DNA from 3 places in the Streptomyces sp. NPDC087300 genome. Region 3 is predicted to be linked to each of the others. Evidence: riboswitches for the same ligand, from Rfam matches in the RefSeq annotation. Region 3 holds a riboswitch; each other region holds the start of a gene.
The links. Region 3 has a riboswitch for S-adenosylmethionine ahead of ACIO9J_RS11095 (hypothetical protein). Riboswitches for the same ligand answer to the same signal wherever they lie in the genome.
Positions count from the first base shown of each region.

Region 1: linked by a shared signal. The riboswitch ahead of thrC (threonine synthase) and the one ahead of ACIO9J_RS11095 (hypothetical protein) in region 3 are both predicted to bind S-adenosylmethionine.
Region 2: linked by a shared signal. The riboswitch ahead of ACIO9J_RS19825 (aminotransferase class V-fold PLP-dependent enzyme) and the one ahead of ACIO9J_RS11095 (hypothetical protein) in region 3 are both predicted to bind S-adenosylmethionine.

Region 1 covers NZ_JBIUYI010000007.1:15,463-21,727, reverse strand. The annotation lists gene ACIO9J_RS28435 (cold-shock protein) at 296-499, opposite strand; gene ACIO9J_RS28430 (MoaD/ThiS family protein) at 927-1,202, opposite strand; gene thrC (threonine synthase) at 1,295-2,620, opposite strand; SAM riboswitch class I at 2,614-2,748, opposite strand; gene ACIO9J_RS28420 (glucosyl-3-phosphoglycerate synthase) at 2,904-3,848, shown strand; gene ACIO9J_RS28415 (hypothetical protein) at 3,887-5,989, shown strand; gene ACIO9J_RS28410 (trehalose-6-phosphate synthase) at 6,086-6,265, shown strand, end outside.
Region 2 covers NZ_JBIUYI010000004.1:907,131-913,395, reverse strand. The annotation lists gene ACIO9J_RS19830 (glycerate kinase) at 1-582, shown strand, start outside; gene ACIO9J_RS19825 (aminotransferase class V-fold PLP-dependent enzyme) at 522-1,958, opposite strand; SAM riboswitch class IV at 2,168-2,285, opposite strand; gene trpD (anthranilate phosphoribosyltransferase) at 2,371-3,435, opposite strand; gene ACIO9J_RS19815 (cytochrome bc complex cytochrome b subunit) at 3,606-5,240, opposite strand; gene ACIO9J_RS19810 (Rieske 2Fe-2S domain-containing protein) at 5,246-6,265, opposite strand, start outside.
Region 3 covers NZ_JBIUYI010000003.1:19,491-25,755, reverse strand. The annotation lists gene ACIO9J_RS11105 (alpha/beta fold hydrolase) at 1-461, shown strand, start outside; gene ACIO9J_RS11100 (radical SAM protein) at 568-1,926, shown strand; SAM riboswitch class IV at 1,948-2,057, shown strand; gene ACIO9J_RS11095 (hypothetical protein) at 2,104-2,412, shown strand; gene ACIO9J_RS11090 (SDR family NAD(P)-dependent oxidoreductase) at 2,511-3,245, shown strand; gene ACIO9J_RS11085 (GNAT family N-acetyltransferase) at 3,292-3,846, shown strand; gene ACIO9J_RS11080 (amino acid permease) at 3,865-5,376, opposite strand; gene ACIO9J_RS11075 (hypothetical protein) at 5,451-6,265, opposite strand, start outside.

The sequences.
Region 1 (6,265 bases), on a different contig from region 3:
GGTGGAAAAATCTGGACCGTACTGGCGCCCGCGACGGACGGCCTGCAGCCCTTGTGGTTCCTTGCCCCACCCGGCCTGCGGACCTCACCGGCCCGATCCAAGTTCTGTCACTCTCACTCGTAGAGTGCTAAGCCCAATGATTAGCACTCGACCCCTGCGAGTGCAAGCGCCTCTCACGGATCCCGGACAGGCTCAGAGCTGCCCACCGGAGCGTCCGGGCACACACGAGGGGCTCGTATCCCTCTCGGGATACGAGCCCCTCGCGATGCTTGCTTCGGTGGTCGGTCGCGCCGAGCTAGACGGCGAGTTTGACCATGTCCGCCTGCGGACCCTTCTGGCCCTGCGAGATCTCGAATTCGACTCGCTGACCTTCTTCAAGGGTGCGGTACCCGTCCATCTGGATCGCGCTGTAGTGGACGAAAACATCCGCACCACCGTCGACCGCGATGAAGCCGTACCCCTTCTCCGCGTTGAACCACTTGACGGTGCCCTGAGCCATGCCTAACTCCCCTATTACTGGCCCTTGCACAGGACCGCACTTCGCGGACCCGGGTCAGACCTCCACCACCCATTGGAGATGGGGGTGTGCGCCGGAACGCGTCGACCGCCGCTGAATGTATCTGTCCAACTGCCGTCTGCAACAGGTCAATCGGACGAGAATTCTGGGCACGCACGATCGGAAATATCAGGAGAATTTGCCGGAACTCAGGGCAAGTCGGGCCAGGCAAAAGCCACAAAGGGCCCAGATGGACAGCGCGCTTTGGCTACTTCTTGTCGGCTCCAGGCCGACTTCGTATATGCGCTCGGCACTAACGGCGAAGCACTGTTCCCAACTGTACCGCGCTCAACCATGCAGAATTGCCCCCTCCGTTTCTCTCACGGAGGGGGCAATTCGGATGACGCGGCGTGCTCTTGCCTGCGGAAGCTCAGCCTCCGGCGACCGCCGGAATGATCGAGACGCCGGCGCCGTCCGGCGTGGCCGTCTCCAGACCCTGCTCGAAACGGACGTCGTCGTCGTTCACATAGACATTCACAAAACGACGCAGCTTGCCCTGATCGTCGAGGACGCGGGCGGCGATGCCGGTGTGGTTCTTCTCCAGATCGGCGATGACCTCACCCAGCGTCACCCCCTCGGCGACGACCTCGGCCTTGCCGCCGGTGTAGGTGCGAAGAATGGTCGGAATACGAACACTGACGCTCATGGAATTCACCTCTGGGGTACGGGGGACGCCCCTGAAAGGGGCGCGGGGAACTGCGCGACCAGCCACGACCGGCCCGCGGGGAAGCTACGAGCTCAGCCGGCCAGACCCGCGGAGCGAAACGCCTCAAGGCTCGGCTTGATCGTGGCGGTCGCCTGCGACGTCTCGGCGACGGCGTCGAGCGTCTTCAGGCCGTCCCCGGTGTTGAGCACGACCGTGGTCAGGGAGGGATCGATGAGCCCCGCCTCGACCAGCTTCTTCGTGACGCCGACCGTCACCCCGCCCGCCGTCTCGGCGAAGATGCCCTCGGTCCGCGCGAGGAGCTTGATCGCTTCGACGACCTGCTCGTCGTTCACGTCCTCCACCGCGCCACCGGTACGGCGCGCGATGTCCAGGACGTAGGGACCGTCGGCCGGGTTGCCGATGGCCAGCGACTTGGCGATGGTGTTCGGCTTCTGCGGGCGTACGACGTCGTGTCCCGCCTTGAACGCGGCGGAGACCGGCGAGCAGCCCTCGGCCTGCGCGCCGAAGATCTTGTAGGGCTTGTCCTCGACCAGGCCGAGCGCGATGAGCTCCTTCAGCCCCTTGTCGATCTTCGTGAGCTGCGATCCGGAGGCGATCGGAATGACCAGCTGGTCGGGCAGGACCCAGCCGAGCTGCTCGCAGATCTCGTACGCCAGGGTCTTGGAGCCCTCGCCGTAGTACGGCCGCAGGTTCACGTTGACGAAGCCCCAGCCCTCGCCCAGCGGGTCGCCGATGAGCTCGGAGCAGAAGCGGTTCACGTCGTCGTAGTTGCCCTCGATGCCGACGAGCTCGCCGCCGTAGACCGCGGCCATGACGACCTTGCCCTGCTCCAGGTCGTGCGGGATGAACACGCAGGAGCGGAATCCGGCGCGGGCCGCGGCGGCGCCGACGGCGCCCGCGAGGTTGCCGGTGGAGGAGCAGGAAAGGGTGGTGAAGCCGAAGGCGCGCGCCGCTTCGAGCGCCTGCGCGACGACTCGGTCCTTGAAGGAGTGGGTCGGATTGCCCGAGTCGTCCTTGACGAACAACTTGCCCTGTTCGACGCCGAGTTCGGCGGCGAGGTTGTCGGCCTCGACGAGCTTGGTCCAACCGGGGTTGAGGTTCGGCTTCTCGGCCACGTCGGCGGGGACGGGCAGCAGCGGGGCGTAGCGCCAGATGTTGGCGGGGCCGGCCTCGATGCGGGCGCGGAGGGCTTCGGGGTCACCGAGCGGCAGGTCGTAGGCGACTTCGAGGGGGCCGAAACACTCGACGCAGGCGAAGATCGGTCCGAGCGGGAACTTGGTGCCGCACTCCCGGCACGCAAGGCCCGATGCGGGGCCGAGGTCTACGGGGGCGGGGGTGGTGGTGCTTTCGGTGGCGACGGTCTGCACAGCCATGGAGGCGAGGCCCTTTCTCCTCATCTTCCTCGCGACGCATCTCGCCGCGAGACGGAATTGGCACCTTCCCCACCGAGACCTCGCGTGCGCGGTCGGCGGGATGGTTGCCGGGGCTTCAACGGGCCGTATCCCTCTGCCCCTCTGGATGAGCGGTATTCGATTATGGGTTTCAGTTGTCGATCTCAACGGGGCGGTGACCCCGACATGCGATGGTCACCGGCGTTGTTCAAGACTGTAACCGAAGCCCCGGACCCTTGAGATAGTCGTCCGTACCGCGAGATGGATCACATACGGGAGGACCACGACCGTGCTGGAAGAGGTCGAGCACTGGCTGAGCAGGCGTTCCTGGTCCGTGGCCGACCGTTCGCCGGAGCGTCTTGCCGCCGCCAAACGGGCCTGCGGCACCTCGGTGAGCGTCGTCCTTCCCGCACTCGACGAGGAGGAGACGGTCGGCTCGATCGTCGAGGTGATACGCCGGGAGCTGATGGGGCGCGACGGTCTGGTCGACGAGCTCCTCGTGGTCGACTCCGGCTCCCGGGACCGTACGGCGCGGGTGGCGCGCGACGCGGGCGCCCGGGTCGTGCACCGGGACGAGATCCTGCCGAGCGTCCCGGCCGTGCCGGGCAAGGGCGAGGTGCTCTGGCGCTCGCTGCTCGCCACCCGCGGTGACGTCGTGGCGTTCGTCGACGCGGATCTGCGGGAGTTCTCCGCGGACTTCGTCTCGGGGATCGTGGGACCGCTCCTGACCGACCCCGACGTGCACTTCGTGAAGGCGATGTACGACCGTCCGCTGGGGGACGCGGCGGGGCAGGGCGGCCGGGTGACCGAGCTGATGGCCCGGCCGATACTCAATCTCCACTGGCCCCAACTGGCGGGCTTCGTGCAGCCGTTGGGCGGCGAGTACGCGGCCCGCAGGTCCCTGCTCGAACGGCTGCCGTTCCCCGTCGGGTACGGCGTGGAGCTCGGTCTGCTCGTCGACGCGCTGCACACGGTGGGCCTGGACGCGCTCGCGCAGGTCGACGTCGGGGTGCGCAAGCACCGGCACCAGGACGGGCAGGCGCTCGGGCGGATGGCGGCGGCGATCTACCGGACCGCGCAGCTGCGGCTCGCGCGCGGCCATCTGGTCCGCCCGGAGCTGACGCAGTTCGTCCGCGGCGCGCAGGGATTCGAACCGGTGACCTATCCGATCGACACGGAAGAACGTCCGCCTATGACCGATATCGCCGAGTATGCACATCGTCGCGTGGCGTAACCACAGCCGATCATGCGTTTTGCCTACATTGCACATTTATGTGGGTCAGACATGCAGGCAAAGCCATCCGGCGGGCGGGCGCCCTGACGCTCGCCGCCGCCACCGTCGCCGCCGGGGTGCTCACCGCGACCGCGGCGCCCGCCGCCGCTGAGGTCATCGAGCCCTTCACCAAGCGCTACGACGAATCGCTGTACGGCGACTTCAAGACCATCGGCAACACGGTCCTCGACTGTCCGACGAGCCCGGCCGACGTGGCCGCCGCCTGCAAGGAGACCCAGCAGGCCAAGGGCACCAAGAACAACAACAACTTCATCGAGCGCCGCATCGACACCGCGGGGCTCACCAACACCTTCGACTCCAGCACCGGCCAGGTCACCATCCCGCCCGGCGCGAAGGTCGACTACGCCCGGCTCTTCTGGGGCGGCAACGCGGGCACCCACCGCTTCGGCAGGACCGTCCGCGACATCTGCGACCTCAACCGCGAGGGCAACAAGCCCGTCGACCCGGCGCCCGGCGACCCGCTCACCACGGCCCCCGTCATCCGGGTCGACGGCGGCGCCGAGAACACGGTGAGCGTCGAGAACGCCGTCCGCTCCCCCAACGCGACCCAGGGCCCGCACTACTACACCGCCGAGGCCGACGTCACCGACTCCTTCCAGGGCGCCACCACCGGCAGCCCCGTCGAGGTCGCGGTCGGCAACGTCTGGGCGCCGAGCGGCCAGGGCTGCGTCGGCGGCTGGTCGCTGACCGTCGTCTACAAGTACGACGGGCCCAACGAGCAGTACGCGCCGGACCGCCGCAACGTCTACCTCTGGGGCGGCCACGTCATCCAGCGCTCCACCAAGGGCCGGGCCGCCGCCCCCGACGGCTCCACCACGGTGCCGGTGGACGGCTTCTACCGCACCGAGGGCGACATCCACGCCAGCGTGACCGCGTACGAGGGCGACTGGAACACCAAGGGCGACCAGTTCCTGGTCGACGGCAAGCCGGTCACCGAGCCGCACACCGGCAGGACCGACAACTTCTTCATCAGCGAGGACGACGGCGCGGTCGACCCCAAGTACCGCAACAACCTCAGCATCGACGCCAAGGCGTTCGAGGTGCCGGACGGCGCGATCCCGGTCGGCGCCAAGTCCGCGAAGCTGACCTTCACCAGCACCGGCGACGTGTACGTCCCCTCGCAGCTGGCCCTCTCCGTGCCGGTGCCCGACCTGGAGGTCACCAAGACCGCCTCGCCCGCCAAGGTCAAGCCCGGCGACAAGCTGACCTACACGGTCAAGGCGAAGAACATCAGCAAACTGCCCTACCCGGGCGCCAAGTTCAGCGACGACCTGTCGGGCAACCTCGACGACGCGACGTACAACAAGGACGCGAAGGCGTCCACCGGCACCGTCTCGTACACGAAGCCGAAGATCGGCTACGTCGGGGACATCGGCCCCGGACAGACCGCCACGGTCACCTACTCGGTCACCGTCCACGACCCGGTCAGCGGTGACGGCAAGCTGCTCAACAACGTCGACGTGGAGACCCCGCGCTCCAACTGCGACAAGGGCAGCACCGACCCGAACTGCGCCTCCGAGCCGGTCATCGACTACCCCGAGCCGCCGGTCGTCGTCGGCAGCTCGCCCGGCCGCACGGTCGTCCCCGCCTGCGGCTCGACCACCAACACCATCACCGTGAAGAACCGGTCGGGCCAGCCCCGCATCGGCGCCACCGCGTCCTGGCAGGTGCGTCCTGGCAGCACGCCCGTCGCCAGCTCCGGCAAGGTCACCAAGCGGGGCTCGACGTACGTGTGGCAGGGCAACGTGCCCGCCAAGGGCAAGGTCACCATCACCCAGAAGGTGAAGGTGTCCTGCACCCCCGGCAAGGTCACCGTCATCACCGTGACGGCCCCCGGCAGCAACTGCTCGAAGTCGACGCGCGGCGGCGACGACCCGTGCACCACGGCGATCCTCGCCCAGCGGGTGCAGGGCAGGCCCGCGCCGCAGCAGCCCCAGCAGCCGGCCGCCCAGGCCGGCCACCCCGGCGGGCAGCTCGCGGAGACCGGCGACGACTCGGCCATGCTGTACGGCGGGGTCGCGGCCGCGCTGTGCGGGCTCGGCGTGCTGGCGCTCGCCGCGGTCCACGGACGGCGCCACTGACGCGTCGCCCCACGGGCCACGGCGGCCGGACCCCCTTCACCGGGAGTCCGGCCGCCGTACGTTTGAGGGTTCGCGGGACGGGCTACGTTCTGCCACATGGTCTCCGCGTCCCGATCGGCATCAGCAGCGCAGGTACTCGTCGCCTCCAACCGCGGCCCCGTCTCGTACGCGGTGGGCGAGGACGGTGAGCTGACCGCCCGCCGCGGCGGCGGCGGCCTGGTCTCCGGGCTGAGCGCCATCGGCGACGAGGCGGACGCCCTGTGGGTGTGCTCGGCG
Region 2 (6,265 bases), on a different contig from region 3:
GGCCCGCAGAAGGGCGCGACCGCCACCCAGGTCGAGGAGCTCGCCGCCGCGCTGGAACACTGGGCGTACGTCCTCACCCGCGACCTGCGCGTCACCGCCGATCTGCGCCTGGGCCTCGGCACGGGCGCGTCCGGCGGACTCGGCGCCGGACTCGCGGCCCTCGGCGCCGCCCTGCTCCCCCGCTTCGACGTGCTGCTGGGCAGGCTCGACCTGGACGCCAGGCTCGCCCGCGCCGATCTGGTCATCACCGCCGAGGGCGCCCTCGACCACCAGACCCCGCGCGGCAAGATCCCCGCCGAAGTGGCCCGCCGCGCCAAGCTGTTCGACCGCCCGGTGCTCGTGCTCGCCGGCACGATCGGCCAGGGCGCCCACCACGTGCGGGCGGCCGGTGTCGACGCCTACAGCTCGATCCTGCCCGCGCCCGTCTCACTGACCGAGGCGCTCGGCCGGGGCGGCGAGTTCCTCACCGACGCGACCGAGCGGGCCCTGCGGATGATCCAGCTCGGCTCGCGCCTGCCCGCTCAGGCCGCGACGGTGTCGTTGCCGCGGTCCGGCACGCAACGCCCGTCCTCGGTGCGGTAGTTCCACCGCGCGCCGTCGGCCACCAGCTCCTTGACGGCGCGCACGAAGCGCTCGACGTGCTCGTCGGGGGTGCCCGCGCCGAAGCTCACGCGGATGGCGTTCAGCGACTTCTCGCCGGGCGCCGCCTCGGGGGCACCGCACTCGCCGGGCTCGTCGGCCTCGCCGCCGAGCAGGGTGCGCACCAGCGGGTGGGCGCAGAACAGGCCGTCGCGCACGCCGATGCCGTACTCGGCGGAGAGCGCCGCGGCGAAGTGCGAGCTGTTCCAGCCGTCCACGACGAAGGAGATGACGCCGACGCGCGGCGCGTCGTCACCGAAGAGCGAGAGCACGCGCACCGCGGGCACCTCGGCGAGCCCCTCGCGCACCTTCGCGATCAAGTGCCGCTCCCTGCCGACCAGTTCGTCGAAACCGGCCTCGGAGAGCGCCTTGCAGGCGGAGGCGATGGAGTAGACGCCGATCACGTTCGGCGACCCCGCCTCGTGCCGCGCGGCGGTGTCGTGCCACTCCACGTCCACGCCGCCGCCTGCTTCCTTGGGGCGTCGCGCCACCTTGCGCGAGGCGCCGCCGCCCGCGAGGTAGGGCTCGGCGCCGCGCAGCCAGTCGGAGCGCCCCGCGAGCACGCCCGAGCCGAACGGCGCGTACAGCTTGTGCCCGGAGAAGGCGACCCAGTCCACGTCCAACTCCTCGACGGAGACGGGGTGGTGGGGCGCGAGCTGCGCGGCGTCGAGCACGATGCGGGCACCGTGCGCGTGCGCGGCGGCGGCCAGTTCGCGCACCGGCCAGAGCTCACCGGTGACGTTGGAGGCACCGGTCACGCAGACCAGGGCGGGACCGTAGGGGTCGCGGTCGGCGAGCGCGCGCTCCAGCGTCTGCACGGCCTCGTCGGGGGTGCGCGGCGCGTTCAGGTACGTCACCCGCGCGTCCCGCCAGGGCAGCAGCGAGGCGTGGTGCTCGGTCTCGAAGACGAACACCTGGCAGTCGGCGGGCAGTGCGGCGGCGAGCAGGTTCAGCGAGTCGGTGGTCGACCGCGTGAAGATCACCTGGTCGTCCTCGCGGCAGCCGAGGAACTCCGCGACGGTGGTGCGGGAGTTCTCGAACAGGTCGGTGGAGAGCTGCGAGAGGTAGCCGGCCCCGCGGTGCACGCTGCCGTAGTACGGGGCGTAGGCCGCCACGTCGTCCCACACCCGCTGCAAGGCGGGCGCGCTCGCCGCGTAGTCCAGCGCCGCGTACGTCACCTCGCCGCCGGTGACCAGCGGCACGGTGACGTCCCTGCCGAGCACGGGCAGCGGCGCGGCACAGCAGGGGTCGGCGGCGTCGGTGGCGGAGGGGGTGGCGGCGGGGGCGGCGGCGACCTGGGCGGCGGGGCGTGCGGACATGGCGGTATCTCCCTGCGGGCATGGCGGAACAGCTGCGTACGTTCCCGCACGACGGCAGCACGAAGCGCTCGTCCGGTGCGGGTGGTGCCTCGACGCGCGGCGCTCTCGGCCGGGCGGAGGTGGGTACTGCAAACGGGGCCGGAGGCCCTATCGCATTCGCTTGCTCACGAGACTGCTCCCTTGAGGACCAGGACCCCAGGGTTGCGAGGGGTCCGCGCTTGCCATACGCCTTGCTGCGTACGACCTGGTCTTCACCCGGGGCACCCCGCCACGGACGGAGGGTTGCCGGACAGCGGGCCGGGGCCGTAGTCGCTGTCACTCATGACCTGTGCAGCATCCTGCCACACGATCTTCGCCGCGCAAGGCGCAGTCCAGGATCCGGACTGCGCCGTGCGTCACACCGGCGGGCCGCTCAGCGGTTGGTGGCCGCCACCCAGCGCTCCAGCGCCTTCTTGGCGGCCCCGGAGTCGATGGCCGCGGCGGCCCGCGCCATGCCGGCCCCGATCTGCTCCGCGAACGGCTCGTCGGTCGGCTTCAGGGCCACCAGCGCAGCGGCCGCGTTGAGCAGCACCGCGTCCCGCACGGGACCGGTCTCGCCGTCCAGGAGGCGCAGCGCGACCTCCGCGTTGTACGAGGCGTCCGCGCCGCGCAGCGCGGAGATCGGCACCAGCTCGATGCCGACGTCCCGCGGATCGAAGGTCTCCTCGCGCACGGCACCGTCGCGCACCACCCAGACGCGGGAGGTCCCCGTCGTCGTCAGCTCGTCGAGACCGTCGTCGCCGCGGAAGACCAGGGACGAGTGGCCGCGCTCGGCGAAGACGCCCGCCACGATGGGCGCCATCCGCGCATCGGCGACGCCGACCGCCTGGGAGCGCACCCTGGCCGGGTTGGTGAGCGGACCGAGCAGGTTGAAGACGGTCCTGATGCCCAGCTGCCCGCGGGCCGCGCCCGCGTGCCGCAGCGCCGGGTGGAACTTCACCGCGAAGCAGAAGGTGATGCCCGCCTCCTCCGCGACCTCCACGACCCGCTTCAGCGGCAGCTCCAGGTTGACCCCGAGCTTCTCCAGTACGTCGGAGGAGCCCGAGGCGCTGGAGGCGGCGCGGTTGCCGTGCTTGACGACCTTCGCGCCGGCGCCCGCAACGACGATCGCGGACATGGTCGAGATGTTGACGGTCTTGGCCCCGTCGCCGCCGGTCCCGACGATGTCGACGGTCTCCCCCGGCACCTCGATCACATTGGCGTGCTCGTACATCGTGCGGACCAGACCGGAGATCTCCTCGACGGTCTCGCCCTTGGCGCGCAGCGCGACCACGAAGCCCGCGATCTGCGCGTCGGTGGCCTCGCCCCGCATGATGCGGTCCATCGCCCACGCGGTGTCGTCGGCGCTCTGGTCGCGCCCGTTCAGCAGGCCGTTCAGTACGTCGGGCCAGGAACGGCCCGCCGCGGTAGTGCCTCCTGCGGGGGTCACAGCGCTCATGGCCGCTCCTGGGGTTTCTAGTCGTCTTGGTCACCTGGGGTGACGCGCCCCTCGATGAGGGACGGGACCACCCTATCCAGCGCCAGGGACGGCAAAGAGCCCCGTCCATGAGATGGACGGGGCTCCTGCCGTGGCGACCTTGTGGTCAGAGCTTCAAGAGCTTCGGTTGATCAGTGGTGGCCGTGGCCGCTCGTGATCTCCTTGTACTCATCGGCGGTGGGCTTGGGGATCTGGTTGTCCTCCCCGTAGTAGCCCTTGGAGAGCTTGGCCCGGAGCTTCTCGGAGCCGGACACCTTGCGCTCGACGCCGTTCTCGTCGACCGAGGGGCCGATCTCGAGCGGCTGGTACTGCTCGTGCGCCGTGAGGGTGTGCAGCTGCTCCTGGCTGAGCGGCTCGTGGATCTCGACGAACTCACCGTGCGGCAGGCGCTTGATGATGCCGGACTCGCGCCCGTGCAGCACCTTGTCCTTGTCGCGCCGCTGCAGACCCATGCAGATCCGCTTGGTCGCGATGAAGGCGATGACCGGTCCGAGGAAGAAGAAGATCCGGACGAACCAGGTGATGGCGTTCAGCGACAGGTGGAAGTGCGTGGCCCACAGGTCGTTACCACCACCGACCAGCATGATGAAGTACGCCGTGATCCAGGCGACACCGAAGGCCGTACGGGTCGGGGCGTTGCGCGGGCGGTCCAGGATGTGGTGCTCGCGCTTGTCCCCGGTGACCCAGGACTCGATGAACGGGTAGACCGCGATGGCCACCAGGACCAGCGGGAAGACCGCCAGCGGGATCATCACGCCCAGGACGAGCGTGTGGCCCCAGGCGTTGATCTCCCAGCCCGGCATCACACGGATCAGACCCTCGGCGAAGCCCATGTACCAGTCGGGCTGGGCGCCGGTGGACACCTGGTCCGGACGGTACGGGCCGAGCGCCCAGATCGGGTTGATCGAGGCGATCGCCGCGATGGCCGCGATGACACCGAAGACCAGGAAGAAGAAGCCTCCGGCCTTGGCCATGTAGACCGGGAGCAGCGGCATGCCGACGACGTTCTTGTTGGTCTTCCCGGGCCCCGCGAACTGCGTGTGCTTGTGGTAGAAGACCAGGATCAGGTGCGCCACCATCAGGCCGAGCATGATGCCCGGCAGCAGCAGGATGTGCACCGAGTAGAACCGCGCCACGAAGTCGCCGCCCGGGAACTCCCCGCCGAACAGGAACATCGACAGATACGTGCCGATGACCGGGACGGACAGGATCGCGCCCTGCATGAAGCGGACACCGGTGCCGGAGAGCAGGTCGTCCGGGAGCGAGTAACCGGTGAAGCCGGTGAACATGCCGAGGACGAACAGCAGGAAGCCGAACAGCCAGTTGACCTCACGCGGCTTGCGGAAGGCACCCGTGAAGAAGACGCGCATCATGTGCACGAACATCGCCGCGAGGAAGATCAGCGCCGCCCAGTGGTGGATCTGCCGGATCAGCAGACCACCGCGCACATCGAAGGAGATGTGCATGGTCGAGTTGAACGCCTCGGACATCAGCTGACCCTGCAGCGGGACGTAGCTGCCCGCGTACTCCACCTCGTTCATCGACGGGTGGAAGAACAGCGTCAGATACACACCCGTGAGGATGATGATGATGAAGCTGTACATGCAGATCTCGCCGAGCATGAAGGACCAGTGGTCCGGAAAGATCTTGCGCATGTTGGCCTTGGCCAGGGAGTAGATCCCCAGCCGGCCGTCGGCCCAGTCCGCCACCCGCTCACCGGCGGGCGCCTTCTGCCGATTGTCGTTCGAAGCATTCGAATTGCTCATCGTGCTCATCCGCGCTCCCAGAAGGCAGGACCGACGGGCTCTTCGAAGTCGCCGAGCGCCTCGAGGTAGCCCTCCTCGTTCACACCGATGCGCAGCTGCGGCAGGGCGTGACCGGCCGGGCCGAAGATCACTCGGGCGCCGTCGGAGAGGTCGAAGGTGGACTGGTGGCACGGGCAGAGGACGTGGTGCGTCTGCTGCTCGTACAGGGAGATCGGGCAGCCCACGTGGGTGCAGATCTTGGAGTACGCCACGACGCCCTCGTGCGACCACTCGAGCTCGCGCTTGTCCTTGATGTTCTCCGGCTGGATCCGGACGATCATCAGGGCGGCCTTGGCGATCTGGGTCTGGAAGTCGTGGTCGTGCTCCGACATGCCCTCGGGCATCGCGAACGTCAGCGAACCGACCTGCACGTCCGAGGGACGCAGCGGCTCGTGGGTGTTCATGTTCACGAGCATCTTGCCCTTGGCCCACTTGGTGTGCCGGAGCTTGTCCTCGGGCAGCGGCCCGAGGTCACGCAGCAGGACGACACCGGAGAGCGGGACCAGCGCGAGGGCGCCGAACATCGTGTTGCGGATCAGCTTGCGCCGGCCGAACTGCGACTCCTCGGCACCGGCCTTGAAGTCGGCCATGACCTTGGCCTTGACCTCGGGCTCGGCCGCGATCGCGTGCCGCTCGTCGGCGATCTCCACGTCGGACATCAGGGTGCGGGCCCAGTGGACCGCGCCCGCGCCGATGCAGAACAGCGCCACGCCGAGGGTCAGACCCAGGGCGAAGTTCAGGCCGCTGATGTGACCGATCGGCCAGACGAAGATGTTCTTGTCCGCGGGAATGGTCACGAACGAGGCGATGAAGCCGACCGTCGCCAGCATCGACAGCGTGAACATGAACGCGATCGCGCGCTCGGAGCGCTTCGCGGCCTGCTCGTCGATGTCCTGGACACGGTGCTCGTGGGGCGGAAGGCCCGGGTCGGCGAACGGGTTCTCGTCCGCGACCGCCACCGAGCCGTGCTCGGCCCCCTGCTCGCT
Region 3 (6,265 bases):
TACCGCAGGGCGAGAAGCTGCTGCCCGGCGCCGACCTGTCCGTCTGCGCCGATCTGAACCTGCGTGTCCCGGACGCCGCGGCCTACCTCGCCGACCAGCGCGCGGCCCGCGCGTCCGCGCCCCGCTTCGGCTACTCCCCGAACACCGTCTCGTACGCCAACCTCTGCCAGGGCCTGCCCGCGCCCCAGGCCGTGCCGGATGACGAGAAGGCCGTCGACACCAGGACGCCGCTGCTCCTGATCGGCGCCCGGTACGACAACGCGACCCCGCTGGACTGGGCGCGCTCGGTGCAGCGGCGGCTCGGGGACCGGGCGGCGCTCGTCGAGGTGAAGGGCTGGGGCCACGCCGTGAAGATCTTCAACGGGGGCGCCGAGCGGGACACGGTCCTGCGCTACCTCACCGACCTGGACGTGCCGAAGCCGGGCACGGTCGTCGAAGGGGGCACACCACCCGGAGCCTAGACCTGCGGCGTAGGGGCGCTGAGACCGGAGTCGGATCCGGAGCGGATCGGACGGGTATTAGCGTGGTCGGGACAGAATGACGACAAGGATCCGAGGTGCCCGGCCCATGCCAAGCCGCAGCGAGAACCGTACTGAGCTCATCGAGTCACTCATGGAGCGGTTCCCGAACGTGCCGCGGGAAGCCGTGATCAAGGAGGACCTGCTGCGCGGCGGGATCGCCTTCGACGAGTCGGCGCTCAGCGACAACGAGGGCGGCGAGGTCAAGCCGAAGTCGTACTTCATCTTCTCCTTCGACCACGGCACCCTGCCCGAGCTGGGCGCCGCCGCCCTGCGCCGCCCGCCCGAGGAGATCGTCCTCACCGGCGGCCCCTACGAGCTGCGCCGCACCGTCGTCTCGGTCCGCGTGAACCCCGCGTCGCCCTACCGGGTCGCGGCCGACGACGACGGCGTGCTCGGCCTCTACCTGGACGGCAGGCGGATCTCCGACGTCGGTCTGCCGCCGATGCCGGACTACTACCGGCACACCCTGGAGAACGGCAAGTCCGTGATGGAGGTGGCCCCCACCATCCAGTGGGGCTACCTGATCTATCTGACGGTCTTCCGGGTCTGCCAGTACTTCGGCGCCAAGGAGGAGTGCCAGTACTGCGACATCAACCACAACTGGCGCCAGCAGAAGGCCGCGGGCCGTCCCTACACGGGCGTGAAGCCGCTGGACGAGGTCCTCGAAGCCCTCGCCATCATCGACAAGTACGACACCGCGAAGGCCTCCACCGCGTACACGCTCACCGGTGGCGCCATCACCACGCAGCTCCAGGGCAAGGACGAGGCCGACTTCTACGGGCAGTACGCGAAGGCCATCGAGGAGCGCTTCCCCGGCCGCTGGATCGGCAAGGTCGTCGCCCAGGCCCTGCCCAAGGCGGACGTGCAGCGCTTCCACGACTACGGAGTGCGGATCTACCACCCCAACTACGAGGTGTGGGACCCGTACCTGTTCGAGCGCTACTGCCCCGGCAAGGAGCGCTACGTCGGCCGTGACGAGTGGCACCGCCGCATCCTGGACTCCGCCGACGTCTTCGGGCCGCGCAACGTCATCCCGAACTTCGTGGCGGGCGTGGAGATGGCGGAGCCGTTCGGCTTCAAGACCGTCGGCGAGGCCATCGACTCCACCGTCGAGGGCCTGCAGTACTTCATGTCGCGCGGCATCACGCCCCGCTTCACCACGTGGTGCCCCGAGCCCACTACGCCGCTCGGCAAGGCCAACCCGCAGGGTGCGCCGCTGGAGTACCACGTGCGTCTCCTGGAGGCCTACCGCGCCACGATGGAGGCCAACGGCCTCTCCTCGCCGCCCGGTTACGGCCCCGCGGGCCCCGGCAACGCGGTGTTCTCGGTGAGCTCCTTCATGGACAGCCTGCCCGCGGAGAAGGCCGCTCCGGAGGACGTATTTATCCCCGCGACGCCCCAGTAGAGCCGTGTTACGGTCGGGGCGGGTCACGAGTTCCAGCGTCAAGCCCCGGCTCGCTGGACGGCACCCCGCTCCGTCGCGGGTGCCCCGGGTGACGACCCGCCCCGCGCGAGGCGCGCGGGGAACGGCGGATCACCGGGGCTCCCGAGCGCCCGGGGTCCACGACTCCGGAGGCGCTCCATGACGCACGCGTACGACACCCCTGACCACGACACCCGTGCTCGTGACACCCACGACCACGACAGCTGTGACGTGCTCCTCTCCTCGCACGACGTCGCCGACGACGGCCTGATCGCCCTGCACGTGCTCGGTCCGACCCGGGGCGTCCCCGCCGCCGTGCGGACGCACGAACCGGAGCGGCTGCGCCGTCTCCTGCGGGAGGGGCACGGCCCGGCCCAGTGGCAGCCGGGCCGGAACCTGCTGCGGCTGGGGCGCGAGCACGTGGGCACCACACCGGTGTGCGCGGCCGTGGAGGCCCCTCGCCGCTGACGAAGATCACCGGTTCGTAGGATGACGGCGTGCCGGACGCGGGCGATCCCCGTGTCCGGGCGGCGCGACAGTCAGCCACCCAGAGCCGGAGGTCCCCCGTGCAGCACCACCCCGTCACCGTCGTCACCGGCGGCAGCCGCGGTATCGGCGCCGCTGTCAGCGCCCGTCTCGCCAAGGAAGGGCACGACGTCGTCATCGGCTACCGCTCCGACGAAGCGGCCGCGGCCAAGGCCGCCGACGCCGTCCGCGCCGCGGGCCGCCGCTGCGTCACCGTCCAGGTCGACACCACCGAACCGGCGGACGTCGACCGGCTCTTCGACACCGCGGCCGCCGAACTCGGCCCCGTCACGGGCCTGGTCAACAACGCGGGCGTCAGCGGTCCCGTCGGGCCGCTCGCCGACGCCGACGCCGAGGGCATGCGCCGCGCGCTCGACGTGAACGTCCTCGGCTATCTGCTCTGCGCCCGGCGCGCGGTGCGGGACCTGAAGGCGAACGGCGGCGGCGCGATCGTGAACATCTCGTCCGCGGCCGCCACCCTGGGCGCCCCCGGCGAGTACGTGCACTACGCGGCCGCCAAGGGCGCCGTCGACACGATGACCGTCGGCCTGGCCAAGGAGGTCGCGGGCGACGGCATCCGCGTCAACGCCGTCGCCCCCGGCGTCATCTGGACCGAGTTCCACGCGGACCCGCAGCGCCCGGCGAAGCTCGCCGACGGCATCCCCATGGGGCGCTCGGGCCAGCCGGAGGAGATCGCCGCGGCCGTCGCCTGGCTGCTCTCCGCCGACGCCTCCTACGCCACGGGCACGGTCCTGCGGGTCGCGGGCGGCCGCTGACCTCGGCGGCCGGGTGGCCCGGGGCGGCCCCTCGTAATCTGGACGCATGATCAGTGGAGAGGTCTCCCTCACGCCCGACGTCCTGATACGCCCGGTCACGCTCGACGACGCGGCGGCGCTCGCCCGTGCCTACCGGCGCAACCGCGCCCACCTCGAACCCTGGGACCCGGACAGGCCGGCCCCTTTCTTCACCGAACAGGGGCAGGCCGACCGGCTCCGGACGCAGTTGGAGGAGGGCCGGGCGGGCCGGTCCGCACACTGGGTGCTGGTCGGCGGCGGTGAGATCCTCGGGCACGCCGCCCTGTCGAACATCGTGCTCGGCCCGGTCCGCAGCGCGAACCTCGGCTACTGGATCGACGCCGGGCAGGTGGGCAAGGGCCTCGCGTCAGGGGCGGCCGACGTCGTCTGCGAGGCCGCCGACAGCCAACTGGGCCTGCACCGCGTCGAGGCGGGCACCCTCCTGCACAACACCGCGTCGCAGCGCGTGCTCACCAAGTGCGGCTTCGAGGAGTACGGGGTCGCGCCGGGCTTCCTGTACATCCAGGGTGCCTGGCGCGACCACCGGCTCTTCCAGCGGATCCTCAACGACCGCCCCGCGTAGGGCGGTTCGCGAGACCGCTCAGACGATGCCCTCGGCGACCTCGGCCTGCTCGCGGTCCGAGCCGTAGGCCTGCGGCGTGCTGTACGAGCGGCGCGCCACGAACCACCACACGGTGGCCAGGATCAGCACCACGGCGAGCGCGATCGACGCGTAGTTCATCGACTGGACGGTGACCGGCGAGGCCTGCGGCAGACAGAACAGGACGGTCACGAACGCCACCCAGACCACCGCGATCCAGCCGATCGGCTTGCTCCAGCGGCCCAGGTTCCACGGGCCCTGCTCGAAGCGGTCACCGGCCCGCAGCCGCAGGAAGATCGGGATGGCGTAGGCGGGCGTGATACCGATGACGTTGATGGCGGTCACGGCCGTGTACGCGGTCGCCGAGTACAGCGAGGGCAGCGCGATGACCGCGGCCAGGCCCACCGAGAGCCACACCGCGGGCACCGGGACCTGGGTGCGGGAGCTGACCTTGCGCCAGATCGCGGAGCCGGGCAGCGCGTTGTCGCGGGAGAACGCGAACACCATGCGGCTCGCCGCGGCCGTCTCGGCGTTGCCGCAGAAGAGCTGCGCCACGATCACGATGAGCAGCAGCGCGGTGGCCCCGGACTCGCCGATCGCGTCGATCATGATCTGCGCCGGTGGCACCCCGGTGTCCGTCTTCATCGTGCCCGTGTAGTCCTGGATGGCGAAGGTGAGACCGGCGAGCAGCACGAAACCGGCGATCCAGGAGGCCCAGATGGCGCGCACGATGCCGCGCGCCGCGGACACCGAGGCGTTGGAGGTCTCCTCCGACAGGTGCGCGGAGGCGTCGTACCCGGAGAACGTGTACTGGGCCAGGAGCAGGCCGATCGCGGTGACGTAGAGCGGGTTCTCCCAGCCGGTGCCGTTGTAGAACTCGCCGAAGACGAACGACGGCGACTGGTGGTGGTCGGGCACGATCGCGAGGACGCCGACGATCACGGTCACGCCCGCCACGTGCCACCACACGCTGATCGAGTTGAGCAGGCTGACCAGGCGCACGTTGAAGAGGTTCAGGACGGCGTGCAGCAGCAGGATGCAGAGGAAGATCAGGAAGGTCTTCTCCGCCGTCGGCGTGAAGCCGAACTTCAGGTTCAGGAACGCGCCGGTGAACAGGGCCGCGCCGTAGTCGATGCCCGCTATCGCGCCCAGCAGGCCGAGCAGGTTGAGCCACCCCGTGTACCAGCCCCAGCGGCGCCCGCCGAGCCGGTCGGCCATGTAGTAGAGCGCCCCCGACGTCGGGTACGCGCTGGTCACCTCGGCCAGCGCGAGGCCCACGCAGAGGACGAAGAGGCCGACGCCCGCCCAGCCCCAGAGCATCACCGCGGGGCCGCCGGTGCCCAGGCCGAAGCCGTACAGCGTCATGCATCCGGACAGGATGGAGATCACCGAGAAGCTGATGGCGAAGTTGCCGAAACCGCCCATGCGGCGGGCGAGTACGGGCTGGTAGCCGAGCTCTCTGAGCCGTTCTTCCTCGTCCTGGCGTGGTGGCGCGGGGACGGAGCTCGACATGGTGGTGCGGGACACGGATGTACCTCCGGTGGGGAACATTTGGGGAGCGGGGGACCGGTGGCCGGGTGGTGGTGCTAGCCCGGGGCGCGAGAGGCGTTGGAGCAGCGGGCGCGGGCCTGGACGAAGACCTCGGCGGCCGCGTCCGCGTCGCCGGGGGAGCGGGTGCGGTAGGTCCAGGGCACGACGGTGAAGAACGGATCCATGGCCTCGAACACCCGCAGCGCGTCCTGGAACTGGTGCGCTCCCCACAGCGCGTGCGCCAGGTGGTTGAGGTCGAGGAGCGAGGCGCCTGCGGGCGGCGAGTAGTCGAACCACAGCTGGAGGGCGCGCAGCGCGCCGCGCGTGGAGTCCTCGGAGATCCAGTGCAGATCGAGGGCGCGCTCGCCGCCGCCCTCCCTGCGGTAGCGCTCGACGCGCACGTACAGCGGGAGCAGGTGCAGCGAGGAGCCCGCGGGGGCGCCCGCCGACGCCCACTGCACGAAGTTGTACGCCTCGGTGAGGGGCCCGTCGGGCCTGCGCCCGTACACGAACTGGAGCATCCGGTGGTACGCCTCGCGATTGCCGGGATCGCGCTTGTCGGCCTCGCCGAGCAGGTGCCAGGGCCCGGGGAAGAGCATCGGCTCCGGCGGCGCCACCCGGTGTTCGTCCCACCGCTGGCCCTCGTCGAGCCGGGCGAGCGCGAGCAGACAGACCCACGGGACCGGGTCCTCGGGCGACATCGACGACGCGGTGCCGCAGGCCGATACGGCCTCGCGCCACAGGTCGTTGGTCTGGCGGTGGCCCGCGCGGTGGGCGCGCAGGGCGCGTTCCACCATGACCCGGGCATACAGGACGGCGGCCGACGCGCTGTGCGGCTCCTCGGCACGCCAGGCGCGCACCACGTCGGACC